DNA from 2 places in the Lysinibacillus zambalensis genome. Region 2 is predicted to be linked to the other one. Evidence: riboswitches for the same ligand, from Rfam matches in the RefSeq annotation. Region 2 holds a riboswitch; the other holds the start of a gene.
What was found. Region 2 has a riboswitch for cobalamin ahead of ABNX05_RS08715 (hypothetical protein). Riboswitches for the same ligand answer to the same signal wherever they lie in the genome.
Positions count from the first base shown of each region.

Region 1: another riboswitch for cobalamin. It lies ahead of ABNX05_RS16255 (ABC transporter substrate-binding protein); the one in region 2 lies ahead of ABNX05_RS08715 (hypothetical protein).

Region 1 is NZ_JBEGDG010000012.1:91,949-96,391, reverse strand. It holds gene ABNX05_RS16260 (acyl-CoA dehydrogenase family protein) at 1-1,057, shown strand, start outside; cobalamin riboswitch at 1,204-1,386, shown strand; gene ABNX05_RS16255 (ABC transporter substrate-binding protein) at 1,884-2,849, shown strand; gene ABNX05_RS16250 (FecCD family ABC transporter permease) at 2,846-3,847, shown strand; gene ABNX05_RS16245 (adenosylcobinamide amidohydrolase) at 3,844-4,443, shown strand, end outside.
Region 2 is NZ_JBEGDG010000005.1:44,640-49,082, reverse strand. It holds gene ABNX05_RS08725 (C40 family peptidase) at 1-793, shown strand, start outside; gene ABNX05_RS08720 (hypothetical protein) at 1,398-1,946, shown strand; cobalamin riboswitch at 2,197-2,386, shown strand; gene ABNX05_RS08715 (hypothetical protein) at 2,583-3,122, shown strand; gene ABNX05_RS08710 (ABC transporter substrate-binding protein) at 3,127-4,089, shown strand.

The sequences.
Region 1 (4,443 bases), on a different contig from region 2:
TGAGAAATATTTTGCATCTAACGCTGGAATGTGTGGAGTGACTATGGTATTGGCACGCATAGAAGGGGCTCGTGCAGGCTCAAAGGGTTTAACATTGTTTGCAGTTCCATGGAGAAATGATGATGGCACAGTTAATAACCTGCGCGTTCGGCGTTTAAAGGATAAACTTGGTGTTAGAGCAGTACCTTCTGGTGAGGTGGAATTTGATGGGGCGCTCGCATATGTTGTTGGTGATCTGAATAAAGGGATTTACTATATGTTGGAGGCGCTTAATTTATCAAGAATTTGCAATGCAGTTGCTTCTATCGGCATCATGCGTCGCGGCTATTTAGAGGCGAAGCACTATGTGACAAATCGCCATGCATTTGGTAAGCCTTTAACGCAATATCCTATGATCCAGGATACACTAGGGAAATTTGCTGCCAAGCTTCATGTAGAAGTTGCTACGGTTTTTGATCTTATTCAGCTATACGATAAAGTAACTAGTGGACAGGGGAATAAAGAGGACATCATTTTGAACCGCTTGTATATTGCAATCATGAAAAAAGAAACCGCTGAGCAAGCTGTACATTATGCGAGTGAAGCCATTGAATTACATGGCGGAAACGGCTATATTGAAGACTTTGTTACACCTCGGTTATTAAGAGATGCACAGGTCCTTACCGTATGGGAGGGGACTGCAAATATTTTAGCTTTAGAGCTCATTCGTTTAGTAGATAAGTTTCATGTGCACGAAATGTTTGTTCGTGTTATGGAGGAACGTCTAGAAAAACTGGCTGACAGTCCATTAGTTGAAATTGTAGTAGGGCAATTAGCAAAACTAGATTCAACTTGGCAAACATTTAGCCGTTTAGATGATGCAACAAAAACGTTTGAAGCAAAAAAGGTCGCAGAGCAAATGGCACATTTATATGAAAGTGTTGTAGCAGTTGAATGGGCACAAAGATTCGGCGGTAAATATGAGAAGCTAGCAGACATTTATTTAGAGAATACATGGGCATTACGAGAAATGGGTGCACCAATGAAAACGGTACAGTATTTTTCTGACATAGTTTAACTTTTTTCAGCGTCCAAACATCCGCTGAAATAGAGGAACCCAGTCTAAGCACGCCACGTCCTGTGGCAATTATGACGAGCATAATTGATTTGATGAAGAGTCGTCTCGAATGGAGGCGACTTCTTTGATTTTCATGTATAATACAATCAACTGAATATTATAAAGGTTCTTTACTTAAGTAAAGTGAAAAGGGAAATCGGTGTAATTCCGATGCGGTCCCGCCACTGTAAGTGTGAGTTTTTTCAATCTGCGCCACTGAAAATTTCGGGAAGGCTTGAAAAAGCGTATGAAGCACGAGCCAGGAGACCTGCCTTTATAGAAAACACGTTGTAGCCTACGAGGATAGGATGGTGGATTTTGTATATGTATATTGTGCAAATTTGACCCCCTCATTTTTTTTATGATGAGGGGTATTTGTTTTGTAAGCTGAATATCGATAAATTTGAAAAAGAGGGCGATACCCCCACAACGTTAGGTAATAAACTCAAAAAGTTGGGCGATAAGCCTAAAATGTTGGGTGATAACCCCATAATGTTGTGCGGAAATACGATGTGGTCGATAAATCCACAAAGTTGGGTGATAAACTTAAAAAGTTGGACGATAAGCCTAAAATGTTGGGTGATAACCCCATAATGTTGTGCGGAAACACACGATGTGGTCGATAAATCCACAAAGTTGGGTGATAAACTTAAAAAGTTGGACGATATCCCCACAACGTTGAGAGATAAACAACTCCACAACCTTAAACGATAAAACCTAAAATGTATCGATCAATCAGATAAACAAGTCGTTAACTTTATGCACAGATAGACTAAGGGGGATTCACATGAAGAAATTTTGGAAAATAGGATTATCAGCATTTTTAGCTGTTGGCTTGCTTGCAGCGTGCAACACAAAAGAGGCGACAAATGACAAGCCGTCATCTGCTGAGCAGCAAGAGACATCTAAAGTAGATCAAGCAACATTTCCAATGACGATAACAGATGCTGTTGGCAAAGATATTACGCTAGAAGCACCTCCTGAAAAAATAGTTTCTCTCATTCCAAGTAACACTGAAATTTTATTTGGTCTTGGCTTAAATGATGAAATAGTAGGTGTAACAGATAATGACGATTATCCAGCAGAGGCTACTAAAAAAGATAAGGTTGGCGGTGTAGATTATAATATTGAACAAATTATTGCGTTAACGCCAGATATCGTTTTTGCACATGCATCCGGTATGAGTTATTCAAAAGGAGCAATTGAACAGCTTGAGGCTGCCGGTGTGAAAGTATTTGTTGTAGCGGATGCAAAAAACTTTAATGAAACTTACACAACGATTGAACAGCTTGGTCGTGCAACGGGAAAACTAGAAGAGGCTAAAAAAATAGTCGCAAATATGAAGGATAAAATTGAAGAAGTTGAAACAAAACTTAAGGGTGTTGAGCCAAAGAAAGTCTTTTTAGAATCGTCTGATGAGCCACAGATTTATACAGCTGGTAAAGGTACATTTATGAATGAAATGCTAGAAATGATTCATGCCGAAAATGTGGCAGCAGATGTAAATGACTGGTATCCAATTGAAGCTGAACAAATTATTGCGAAAAATCCAGATGTCATTGTTGTGGCATATAATTATGTACCAAATATTTTAACGAAAATTCCACAACGTCCAGGCTTTGAGACAGTAACTGCCGTAAAAAATAAAGCTATTGTACAAGTGGATGAAAGTATGACAAGTCGTCAAGGTCCTCGATTAGCAGATGGTTTTGAGGAATTAGCAAAGGCCGTTTACCCAGAGGCGTTTAAATGAGTAAAACAATTGTAGCCTATGTAACAGCAATTACGCTTTTAATCATTAGCATCTGGTGTGGTGTAGCGATAGGCTCGGTTCATATTCCATTAGAAGTATTGTGGAATACGGCGGCCGATGAAACAGCTGCCAATATTTTATGGAAGATTCGTTTACCTCGAGTGATGCTAGCAGGGCTTGTAGGGGCATCACTTGCTATTGCAGGGGCAGCTTTTCAAGGCCTATTAAAAAATCCTTTGGCTGATCCTTATACGTTAGGTGTTTCCTCCGGTGCATCAGTTGGCGCAGTGATGACGATTTTCTTTAGTGTCTCAATACCTGTAATCGGTCATTTTACATTGCCAGTCTTTAGTATGATAGGGGCCATATTAACAATGTTTGCTGTTATGGGTTTTGCTAGAATAGTAGACCGTTCACTAAAAATGGAAACTCTTATTTTAACAGGGGTAATATTTAGTTCGTTTTTAGGTTCCTTGATTTCATTAATGATTGCATTATCTGGTGAGGAGCTACGCCAAGTAATCGGTTGGTTGCTCGGTTCAGTATCGATGCGTGGTTGGCCTTACGTTCAGATGATCATTCCGTTTGTCATTATTGGCTCTATTATGCTTTGGACACAAAGACGTGAGTTAAATGTTCTGTTATATGGTGAAGAACGTGCGAAGCATTTAGGTGTCAATGTTAAACGTAGTAAATATATTATTTTAGTAGGTGGATCCATGTTGACAGGAGCAGCGGTAGCTGTTTCTGGAACGATTGGCTTTGTTGGTTTAGTTGTTCCTCATATGACGAGAATGGTTTGGGGTTCAGATCATCGTCATTTATTGCCGTTATCATTTTTAAATGGGGCAACTTTGCTAATTATTTGTGATTTAATAGCAAGAACAATTATTATGCCAAGAGAGCTGCCGATTGGTGTCATTACTGCATTTATTGGGGCGCCCGTTTTTTCCTATATTTTTTATAAACAACGTAGAGGCAAGGGGGTACGGGCATGATTGTTGTTGAACATCTTTCCGGTGGTTATGAAGACGTACCGATCGTCCACGATATAAGTTTTTCCGTTGAAAAAGGTAAAATACTAGGGATTTTAGGGCCGAATGGTAGTGGGAAATCCACACTGTTAAAAGTAATAAGTGGCATACTACCAGCAACTGCAGGCACTGTATTAGTAGATGGTAAAAACAGTAGCTCTTACACTGCTCGTGCATTAGCAAAGAAGATGGCAGTGCTGCCACAATTACATGTTAATACATTTTCAAACAGTGTAAGGGAGGCTGTATCTCTTGGACGTTATCCACATCAAACAGGCTTCTTTTCAAGCTGGTCTGCTCGTGATGAACAAGCAGTGCAACATGCAATGCTGCAAACAGGTGTAAAACGCTATGAACAGACACCGATGGAATTTTTGTCGGGCGGTGAACAGCAAAGGGTTTTTGTCGCCCAAGCGCTTGCACAAACAGCGGAAATATTGCTGCTAGATGAGCCGACCAACCATCTAGATATTGCGCATCAACGTCAAATTTTAGATATGGTACGAAAGGAAGCAATAGAATGTGGTTTGACCGTTATTATGGTACTGCATGATATGAAT
Region 2 (4,443 bases):
AGCGGTAAAAACATTAATGGATGCTGACCAAGAATTAGTAGATCAACAAGAAGCAGATAAGGCTAGCTTAGAGAAACAAAAAACAACATTAGATGAAAAACAAAAAGAGCTTCAAAAGCAATTCCAAGAGCTTCAACAGAAGGAAAGCGAAATGGAAGTGAAAAAAGCTGAAAATGAAGCAAAATCTCTTGCATTAAAAGCACAAATTGCAACGAAACAAGAAGAAGAGCGTTTAGAAGCAGAACGTAAAGCAGCAGAGGAAGAGGCAGCTCGTTTACGTGCACTTCAAGCAGCTACTCCAGTTGTACAAGCAACAAACACTAGCACTAGCACTAGCACTAACGATAATAGCAATAGCAATAGCAATGCTAATAATAGTGGCAAAGCTAACAATGAAAAATCTTCACAAAATGTGGTTGTTGGTTCAGGAGCAGGCACTGCATCTTCAGGTGATGCTATTTCAGTTGCGAAACAATTCCTAGGTCGTAGCTATGTTTGGGGCGGTAGTAACCCATCGACAGGATTTGACTGTTCAGGTCTTGTACAATGGTCTTACAAACAAGCAGGCGTATCTTTACCACGTACAGCATCACAACAATATTTAGCAACACAACGTATTTCAGCAAGTGAAGCACGTGTAGGTGACCTAGTATTCTTCAGCTATGGTTCGGGTATAGCGCATGTAGGTATTTACTTAGGGAACAACACAATGATTGATGCTCAAAATAAAGGTGTTGTCATTGAATCACTTGATTGGTGGAATCAATATTTAGTAGGCTTCGGTCGTATTTAATAAGCCGTACTATTATATAGACGATTTAAATAGCGAAAAGGTTATCTTTGTAAAAGAAATTACAAAGATAACCTTTTTTTATTATTTGGCGGTACTGGAAATTATCAACTGTTTAAACTATAGTTAAGATTCTACGATTAAACCTATTAGGCAAACATATAATGTTATTCATTAATTTAGGCTCGACTACTCGGTCAATAATGAGTAAAATAACTTTTGTAATGAATAAATTTACATAGGTAGATATTTTTACAACTATAGCCCCAGTTATAAAAATGATAATACAGCCGAAAAAAGAATTAGCATCAATTTTTTGTTATTACGTATTTTGCTTGGACTCAATCGAAGGCTAATAAGTGAGATAACTCCAATGATAATCCTAACGAGTATTCCTCTATCTTCATATAGCTAAAAGAAAAGATTCTTGCATAATGAATGTCATTTCTGATAATTTTGAAATATACAATCGGGGATTTTGCTCTGAAATTACAATTATATGAGACTTTTATTTTGTAGTAGCAAAGTAACGCATGATGGTAAATGAGATAACACTTACAAGTACACTATTTTTTACGTTCTGAAACAATAAAGGTAGGGATGAATCATGGAAAAAGAGATTTTGCAACTTTTTAGTAATTTAACAGAGCGTGACCGTGATATTCAATACAAATCATACGAAGAATTAATGAAAATTATGCAGGAACCAGTTGATTGGACCTATTCAGTTTGGGAACAACTAGTTCAAACTCTTACATACAAAAATGGACATATACGTGCAAGTGCTGCACAATTTTTATGCGCACTGGCAGCAAAAAGTGATCCTGAAGAAAGAGTATTAGAGGACTTCTTAAAGATTTGGGCAGTAACGTATGATGAAGAAACAGTCACTGTGAGGCATACTTTACAGGCGATTTGGAAAATAGGCTTAGCGGGGCAGGTACAAAGAGATTTAGTCGTATCATATTTGGCTAAAAGATATCAAACATGCTTAGACGAAAAGCACCCGACATTAATACGCTATGATATTATTGTATCCTTTAAAAAGCTATTCGATGCAACAAATGACCCAAAACTACTAAAAATTGCACAGCGTTTAATTGAGGAAGAGAAAGATGTTAAATCCAAAAAGAAATATAAAAATGCCATCCGATAAAAGTTAATGACTATTTTTTGCAAATTCTTTCATTATGAGAAATAGTTTTCATAACGTATGAAAAAATTAAATGCTTTAATTTATGAGGCATAATAAATATTTGCACGAGCAGGATGAATACCCAATGGGGCAGTGAATATATCCGCGTGCATACGGTAATACCTGCATGATTTTTATCCATCGTTGTTTATTCTAAAATTCCACAGCTATTTTTTCCTATCAATCTATGATAAACTGCATAACAAGTGAATAATTCTTGCAGAATAAAGGTGCTAAACTATAGCATAATCGGGAATTCGGTGAAAAACCGGAGCTGTTTCCGCAACTGTAAGTACAGAAGTCGTAAAAATATACCACTGTCGAATTATCCGATGGGAAGGTTTTTTATGAACGTAGTGAGCTGTACAAGCCAGGAGACCGACCTTTGTTTGAACGTATAGATAACTCTTCGGAAGCTAGGAGAATATGCGGCAAATACATAGGCTATGTCGTATTTATGCGACACTATTTATGCTATTTTTCGTTGTTTCCTTAGGAGTGGGAACAACGTTTTTTTATGCGCTTATAATTCACCTGGTGTAAGCCGAGGTGTTATTAAGGTAAGAATTTTTTATGAAGGAAAGCGGGGATTTATATTTGAAAAAAGATGCACGTTATTCTTGTTATCCATTTATGCGTGAAAAGGCATCTACAGTAGATTTTGAAATTCGAACGGATAGCCTAACAACACATATTGGTGTAGCATTGGCGGCGGTTAAAAAAGAAACGGTAGAGGTAGTAGCAGAAGATTTACTAGCCATTTTGCCAATGGCTTACCATGTAAATGGCTCGGTTCGAGGTAAATTAGCTGTAACCGAAGATGATTTGACTCGGCTTAGTGATCGCTATGATTTCTATGTTAGTCATGTTAAAGAGGAAATACAAAACTTTGTATTACCTCAAGGAACAGATGCAGCTTCTGTATTACATTTATGTCGTAGTGAAGCGAAAAAATCATACCGTGTTTTGCACAAAGTATCTGAAGAACGCGAAGTACCAGCTATTCTCTTTGATTATTTAGGATTGCTAGCCAATGTATTTTTTGTAATGGCTGTCTATATGAATCAGCATGCTGGTATTGCTGAAATACCGTTTATTAGTAAGTCATACCCGATGAAAAAGAAAAAGGAGAGTTAAAGAAATGAAGAAAATGTTTAAGCTACAATGGCTTTCTGTGTTGATGTTGGCACTTGTATTAGTTGGCTGTGGCACGAAAGAAGATACAAATAAAGATGCTGTTTCTAAAGAAGATCAACAAGTTGAGAAAACTACTAGCTATAAAGTTAAGGATGACCGTGGTGTAGAAGTTGAGTTTAATGCAGTACCTAAAACTATTGTTTCATTACAACCGAGTAATACAGAAATTTTATTTGAGCTAGGCGTTGGCGATAAAATCGTAGGTGCAACAGAGTATGATACGTATCCAGAAGAAGCGCAAAAAATTGAGCGTGTTTCTACTTCTACAATATTCAATAGCGAGCGTATTTTAGCGTTAAAGCCAGACGTAGTTATTGCCTACACAACTGGAGGCGATGAAGAAAATTTAAATGCCTTAAAAGGTCTCGAAGATGCGGGGATTAAAGTGTTTGCCATTCAGTCAGCTAAATCATTTGATGATGTTTATGGGGATATCGAACAAGTTGCAATGGTTATGGGCATCAAAGATAAAGGCGAAAAGTTAAATGAAGATATTAAAGCTAAAATTGCAGATGTCCAAGCGAAAGTTAAAGATGTGAAAGAACCAAAAAATATCTATTTAGAAATTAGTCCAAAGCCAGATATCTATACAGCTGGTTCTGGTACATTCCAACAAGAGATTTTAAATGCTGCAAACGTTAACAACGTTTTTGCTGACCTTGAAAGCTGGGCAAAGGTATCTGAGGAAGATATCATTGCGAAAAACCCAGCTGTTATTTTAACAACAGTAGAAATGAAAAACACAACGGAAGAAATTCTTTCACGTGATGGATGGAATTCAATCACGGCCATTCAAAATAAAGCGGTTTATTATATAGATACTGATACTTCAAGTCGTCCAGGTCCGCGTATTGGCGAAGCTGTTGAGTTAATCGCAAAAGCAGTATACCCTGAGTTATTTAAATAATTGATATTGAAAAATAGTGTTTTGAGCTGTCCTTTATCAAGGGCAGCTTTTTTTGATGGATAAAAAGGATAACTGCTCTGCTTGGGTGGAAAAGAGAACGGGTAAAGTGGATAACTGCTCTGCTTGGGTGGAAAAGAGAACGGGTAAAGTGGATAACTGCTCCGCTTGAGTGGAAAAGAGAACGGGTAAAGTGGATAACTGCTCCGTTTGGGTGGAAAAGAGAACGGGTAAAGTGGATAACTGCTCCGCTTAGGTGGGAAAGAGAACGAGTAAAGTGGATAACTGCTCTGCCCCAATAGAGAAACACCCCCAAATAAATCTCTCGTTGGTCTAAGAAGTGTATGACATCCCCTA